2 regions of the Streptomyces sp. NPDC021093 genome follow, and region 2 is predicted to be linked to the other one. Evidence: predicted binding sites of a transcription regulator. Region 2 holds the regulator's gene; the other holds the start of a gene.

Region 1 (3,407 bases), on a different contig from region 2:
GCGATCAAGCTGCTGGCCCGCACCGAGGGCATCTTCGCGGAGACCGCGGGCGGCGTGACCGTCGGCGTCACGAAGAAGCTCATCGAGGCCGGTCTGCTCGACCCGACACTGACCACCGTCGTGCTCAACACGGGCGACGGCCTCAAGACGCTGGACGCGGTGGCCCCGACCACCGGCCCTTCCGCGACCATCCGCCCGAGCCTGGACGCGTTCCGCGACGCCGGCCTGGCCCGCTGACCATCTCGTCGAGTACGTACGCAACGGAAGGCTGAACACCATGAGCGTCAAGGTCCGCATCCCCACCATCCTCCGCACGTACACCGGCGGCGAGTCCGAGGTCGCCGCCGAGGGCGCCACCCTGGCCGAGGTCATCGCCGACCTGGAGAAGAACCACACGGGCATCGCCGCCCGCGTCCTGGACGACCAGGGCAAGCTGCGCCGCTTCGTGAACGTGTACGTGAACGACGACGACGTGCGCTTCGAGAGCGGCCTGGAGACGGCCACGCCGGACGGTGCGGGCGTCTCGATCATTCCGGCCGTCGCCGGCGGCTGAGCCTTCGGGGCGCTCTGCCCAAAGATCTCTGCCCAAAGATCTCTGCGTTAACGGAAGTTGCCCCCTCCGCTCACAAGCGGAGGGGGCAATTCTGCATGGTTGAAAGGGGTAGAGTAGGGGAAGGCCCGCTCTCCGCCTGTGCCCCGAGCATATGAGAACGAGAGAAGATGCGGCCCGCGCGTTCGAGCCTTTTGCCGCCGAAGCGCACACTATGTCCGGCCCGACTTGCCCCGGAATCAAGGCAGTTGACCGATCCGGCCGTTCAGGCGTACCCAGAATTCTCGTCCGATTGACCTGTTGCAGAGGGCAGTTGGGCGGATACATTCAGCCGCGGTCGACGCGCTTCGGCGCACACCTTCCGCGTTCCTGTCGGCGGGTGGGGTCTGACCCGGGGCCGCGAAGTGCGGTCCCGCGCAAGGGCCAGTAATAGGGGAGTTAGGCATGGCTCAGGGCACCGTCAAGTGGTTCAACGCGGAGAAGGGGTACGGCTTCATCGCGGTCGACGGTGGTGCGGATGTTTTCGTCCACTACAGCGCGATCCAGATGGACGGCTACCGCACCCTTGAAGAGGGTCAGCGAGTCGAATTCGAGATCTCGCAGGGCCAGAAGGGTCCGCAGGCGGACATGGTCAAGCTCGCCGTCTGAATCTCGGCGCGATCGGCCACCGACGCACTACTCAGCGACTCACGCACCAAGGGCTCGTATCCCCTCACAGGGGTACGGGCCCTTGCTGCGTCCGGCGTAGGACGTCCCGCATCCGGCGTACAGCGTGCTGCGCGCGCCAAGAACTGTGGTAGCCGCTTGCACTCGCAGGGGTCGAGTGCTAATCATTGGCGTTAGCACTCTCCCAGTGAGAGTGACAGAACTTGGACCAGGTTCGGTGAGGCCGAGCGGTGTCGGGGTAAGGAATCCCGGGCATTGCGAAGCCGTCCGTCGCGGGCATCGAACCCCCGGTCCGGAGAAATCCACCCCGTCCTGGGAGGACCACTTCACATGGCCAAGATCATCGCGTTCGACGAGGAGGCCCGGCGCGGCCTCGAGCGTGGCATGAACCAGCTCGCCGACGCCGTCAAGGTCACCCTTGGCCCCAAGGGCCGCAACGTCGTCCTTGAGAAGAAGTGGGGCGCCCCCACGATCACCAACGACGGTGTCTCCATCGCCAAGGAGATCGAGCTCGAAGACCCGTACGAGAAGATCGGCGCCGAGCTCGTCAAGGAGGTCGCGAAGAAGACGGACGACGTCGCCGGTGACGGTACGACCACCGCGACCGTCCTCGCGCAGGCGCTGGTCCGCGAGGGTCTGCGCAACGTCGCCGCGGGTGCCAACCCGATGGCCCTGAAGCGTGGCATCGAGAAGGCCGTCGAGGCCGTCTCCGCCGCCCTCCTGGAGCAGGCGAAGGATGTCGAGACCAAGGAGCAGATCGCTTCGACGGCCTCCATCTCCGCCGCCGACACTCAGATCGGCGAGCTCATCGCCGAGGCGATGGACAAGGTCGGCAAGGAAGGCGTCATCACGGTCGAGGAGTCGCAGACCTTCGGCCTGGAGCTTGAGCTCACCGAGGGCATGCGCTTCGACAAGGGCTACATCTCGGCGTACTTCGCGACCGACATGGAGCGCATGGAGTCGGCGCTGGACGACCCGTACATCCTGATCGTCAACAGCAAGATCGGCAACGTGAAGGACCTCCTTCCGCTGCTGGAGAAGGTCATGCAGTCCGGCAAGCCGCTGCTGATCATCGCCGAGGACGTCGAGGGCGAGGCGCTCTCCACCCTCGTCGTCAACAAGATCCGTGGCACGTTCAAGTCCGTCGCCGTCAAGGCCCCGGGCTTCGGCGACCGCCGCAAGGCCATGCTGAACGACATCGCCATCCTCACGGGCGGCACGGTCATCTCCGAGGAGGTCGGCCTCAAGCTGGAGAACGCCGGTCTCGACCTGCTCGGCCGCGCCCGCAAGGTCGTCATCACCAAGGACGAGACGACCATCGTCGACGGTGCCGGTGACAGCGAGCAGGTTGCCGGTCGCGTCAACCAGATCCGCGCCGAGATCGAGAACAGCGACTCGGACTACGACCGCGAGAAGCTCCAGGAGCGCCTGGCGAAGCTCGCGGGCGGCGTGGCCGTCATCAAGGCCGGTGCCGCGACGGAGGTTGAGCTCAAGGAGCGCAAGCACCGCATCGAGGACGCCGTTCGCAACGCGAAGGCCGCCGTCGAAGAGGGCATCGTCGCCGGTGGTGGCGTCGCCCTCCTCCAGGCCTCGGCCGTCTTCGAGAAGCTGGAGCTCACGGGCGACGAGGCGACCGGCGCCAACGCCGTGAAGCTCGCGCTGGAGGCCCCGCTCAAGCAGATCGCCGTCAACGGTGGTCTTGAGGGTGGCGTCGTCGTGGAGAAGGTCCGCAACCTGCCCATCGGTCACGGCCTGAACGCCGCCACCGGTGAGTACGTCGACATGATCGCCGAGGGCATCCTGGACCCGGCGAAGGTCACGCGCTCCGCCCTCCAGAACGCCGCGTCGATCGCCGCGCTGTTCCTCACCACCGAGGCCGTCATCGCCGACAAGCCCGAGAAGGCCGGCGCTGCCGCCCCGGGTGGCATGCCGGGCGGGGACATGGACTTCTAAGTCCTGCTCCCTCTGCATGACGCAGTAGGTACTGCTTGACGCAGTAGGTACGTCCACTGGGGCGGTACCCCTTCGGGGGTGCCGCCCCAGTGGCGTTTTACGGGTTTTACAGGTTTTGCGGGCGCGTTCGGATGTTTCAGTTGGATAAAGCGGACTATTCCTGCGCAAGCTGTGCCCCATGGCAAACCTGGACTCATACATCGTCGACATCAACGACGCTTTCTGGAGCTATCTGCTC
Region 2 (3,407 bases):
CAGCAGGTCCTCCTGCTGCGGGTCCAGCTTCGACGGCGTCAGCACCTCGACGTGCACGATCAGGTCGCCGCGACCGCCACCGCGCAGGTGTGTCACGCCGCGCCCGTGCAGCGGCACCGACTGGCCCGACTGCGTACCGGGCCTGATGTCGATCTCCTCGACCCCGTCGAGCGTCTCCAGCGGCACCTTGGTGCCGAGCGCGCCCGCCGTCATCGGGATGGTCACCGTGCAGTGCAGGTCGTCGCCGCGCCGCTGGAAGGTGGGGTGCGCCAGCTCGTGGATCTCCACATAGAGGTCGCCGGCGGGGCCGCCGCCGGGGCCGACCTCGCCCTCGCCCGCGAGCTGGATGCGGGTGCCGTTGTCGACACCTGCCGGGATCTTCACCGTGAGCGTGCGACGCGACCGGACGCGGCCGTCGCCGGCGCACTCCGGGCACGGCGTCGGCACGACCGTGCCGAAGCCCTGGCACTGCGGGCAGGGCCGCGAGGTCATGACCTGGCCGAGGAACGACCGGGTGACCTGCGAGACCTCACCGCGACCGCGACACATGTCACAGGTCTGCGCGGCGGTGCCGGGGGCCGCGCCCTCGCCGCTGCAGGTCGTACAGACGACAGCCGTGTCGACCTGGATTTCCTTGGTGGTGCCGAAGGCCGCCTCGTTGAGGTCGATCTCCAGCCGGATCATGGCGTCCTGGCCGCGGCGGGTGCGCGAACGCGGGCCGCGCTGGGACGCCGTACCGAAGAAGGCGTCCATGATGTCGGAGAAGTTTCCGAAGCCACCCTGGCCGAAGCCGCCCGCGCCGCCTCCGCCGGAGGCCGACAGCGGGTCGCCGCCGAGGTCGTAGACCTGCTTCTTCTGCGGGTCCGACAACACCTCGTAGGCGGCGTTGATCTCCTTGAAGCGCTCCTGAGTCTTCGGGTCCGGATTCACATCCGGGTGAAGCTCACGCGCAAGACGCCTGAACGCCTTCTTGATTTCGTCCTGGGAAGCGTCGCGGCGCACGCCGAGTACGGCGTAGTAGTCCGTGGCCACTTACGACTCCGCCAGGATCTGTCCGACGTAACGTGCCACTGCGCGTACCGCTCCCATCGTTCCGGGGTAGTCCATGCGGGTCGGTCCGACCACGCCTAGCTTGGCGACTGCCTCGTCGCCCGAACCGTAGCCGACTGCGACCACGGACGTAGAACTGAGTCCCTCGTGAGCATTCTCATGACCGATACGTACGGTCATGCCTGACTCCGTGGCCTCGCCGAGCAGCTTCAGCAGGACGACCTGCTCCTCCAGCGCCTCCAGTACGGGGCGGATGGTGAGCGGGAAGTCGTGGCCGAAGCGGGTGAGATTGGCGGTTCCGCCGATCATCAGCCGTTCCTCGGTCTCTTCCACAAGTGTTTCCAGAAGAGTCGCGAGAACCGTCGAAACGGTTCCCCTGTCCTCCGGTTCGAACGACTCGGGAAGTTCCTGCACCAGTTGCGGCACATCGGCGAACCTGCGGCCCACGACCCGGCTGTTGAGCCGGGCCCGCAGGTCCGCGAGGGACATCTCGCCGAACGGCGCCGGGCAGTCGATCATCCGCTGCTCGACCCGGCCGGTGTCGGTGATCAGCACCAGCATCAGCCGGGCGGGCGCCAGCGACAGAAGCTCCACGTGGCGCACCGTCGACCGCGTCAGCGACGGGTACTGGACGACGGCCACCTGCCGGGTCAGCTGCGCGAGCAGCCGCACCGTACGGGCGACGACGTCGTCGAGGTCGAGGGAGGCGTCCAGGAAGCTCTGGATCGCCCGCCGCTCCGGCGTGGACAGGGGCTTGACCCCGGCCAGCCGGTCGACGAACAGCCGGTAGCCCTTGTCCGTGGGGATCCGCCCGGCACTGGTGTGCGGCTGGGCGATGAACCCCTCGTCCTCCAGGGCCGCCATGTCGTTGCGCACGGTGGCCGGGGAAACACCGAGCTGATGCCGCTCGGTGAGGGCCTTGGAGCCGACGGGCTCCTCCGTGCCGACATAGTCCTGGACGATGGCGCGCAGCACTTCAAGTCTGCGTTCACTGAGCATCGCGCACACCTCCAAGCCGTGATGTTCCCTGGTGCAGATCGGGCGTGCGGGGCTGATACCCCGGCACTCTGCCTGGCACTCCCCGTCTGCGAGTGCCAGCGATTGTCGGGCCAGTGTACGGCGGCGGGGTGCTGCCCGGGCAAGGGCGGCGGCTCACGCTAGCGTCACGGTATGGAGATGCGATGGGAAGAGGCCGGCTGGGAACGTCTCGCTCCGGGTGTCGGCAGGCGCCGGCTGCCGGGCTGGGACGCGACGATCGGCCTGGTGGCGGGCGGGCAGGGAGCGCTTCTGTACGACACGGGGTCGTCGCTTCGCGAGGGCGCCGGGATCCGGCTGCAGGCCGAGTCGTTGCTCGGCCGCAGAGTGACGCATCTCGCGCTCAGCCATCCCCACTTCGACCATGTGCTGGGGTCGGGCGTCTTCGCGGGCGTCGAGGTGTTCGCGGCGGTCGGCATGGACACGCTGCTCGTCTCGCAACGGGAGTCGATCTCCACCGACGCGGTACGTCACGGAGTGGCGCCGGACGCCGCCGTCGAGGCCGCGGAGCTGCTGGCCGCCCCGCACCACCTGGTCTCCGACGAGCGGACCCTCGACCTGGGCGGCGGGCGCAGCGTCCTGTTCGCCAACCTGGGCCCCGCGCACAGCGGCCACGACCTGGTGGCCCTCGTGCCGGGCCTGGAGGGCGGCCCCGAGGTCGTCTTCTGCGGGGACCTGGTGGAGGAGTCGGGGGAGCCGCAGGCGGGCACTGACGCGGTCGGTGGGCGGTGGCCCGAGGCACTGGACCGGCTCCTCTCTCTGGGCGGCGAGGACGCCGTGTACGTGCCGGGGCACGGTGCCGCGGTGGACGCGGCGTTCGTACGGGCCCAACGCGACGCGCTGGCACGCCGTTTCAGGGCCTCCTAGCTGCCCCTCGTGCACGTGTCGTAGCGTCAGCCGCATGCGCAGCTACAGCCCCGACTTCACCCCGCCCTGGAAGAAGTCGACGCCCGCCCCCGAACTCCCCGCCGATCACGACCTGGTGGTGGAGGAGGTGTCGACCGGCTTCTGCGGTGCGGTGATCCGTACCGAGAAGACGGCGGAGGGCCCGACGGTCACCCTGGAGGACCGCTTCGGCAAGCACCGGGTGTTCCCGATGACTGTGGCCGGCTTCCTCTTCGAGGGCGCGCCGGTGACGCTGGTACGGCCGTCCTCGGGGGCCGGTCCTGTGCGCCCCGCCCGGACCGCTTCCGGTTCGGTCGCCGTCACGAACGCGCGGGCGCGCGTGGCGCGGGCGGGCCGCATCTATGTGGAGGGGCGGCACGACGCGGAACTGGTGGAGCGCGTCTGGGGCGACGACCTGCGCATCGAGGGCGTCGTCG

Evidence for each region. Region 2 encodes HrcA, which represses chaperone genes, less so after heat shock. Its sites were predicted from a motif close to TTNGCACTCNGNNNNNCNGAGTGCNAA; they were not measured.
Region 1: the regulator HrcA is predicted to act here: its motif matches at 1,390-1,416, upstream of groL (chaperonin GroEL).

Annotation. Positions count from the first base shown of each region.
Region 1 covers NZ_JBIRQJ010000019.1:36,193-39,599, reverse strand. The annotation lists gene thrC (threonine synthase) at 1-237, shown strand, start outside; gene ACH4SP_RS40700 (MoaD/ThiS family protein) at 278-553, shown strand; gene ACH4SP_RS40695 (cold-shock protein) at 995-1,198, shown strand; gene groL (chaperonin GroEL) at 1,547-3,169, shown strand; gene ACH4SP_RS40685 (alanine/glycine:cation symporter family protein) at 3,348-3,407, shown strand, end outside.
Region 2 covers NZ_JBIRQJ010000006.1:240,227-243,633, forward strand. The annotation lists gene dnaJ (molecular chaperone DnaJ) at 1-1,032, opposite strand, end outside; gene hrcA (heat-inducible transcriptional repressor HrcA) at 1,033-2,049, opposite strand; gene ACH4SP_RS20205 (MBL fold metallo-hydrolase) at 2,221-2,952, shown strand; gene ACH4SP_RS20210 (DUF3097 domain-containing protein) at 2,987-3,407, shown strand, end outside.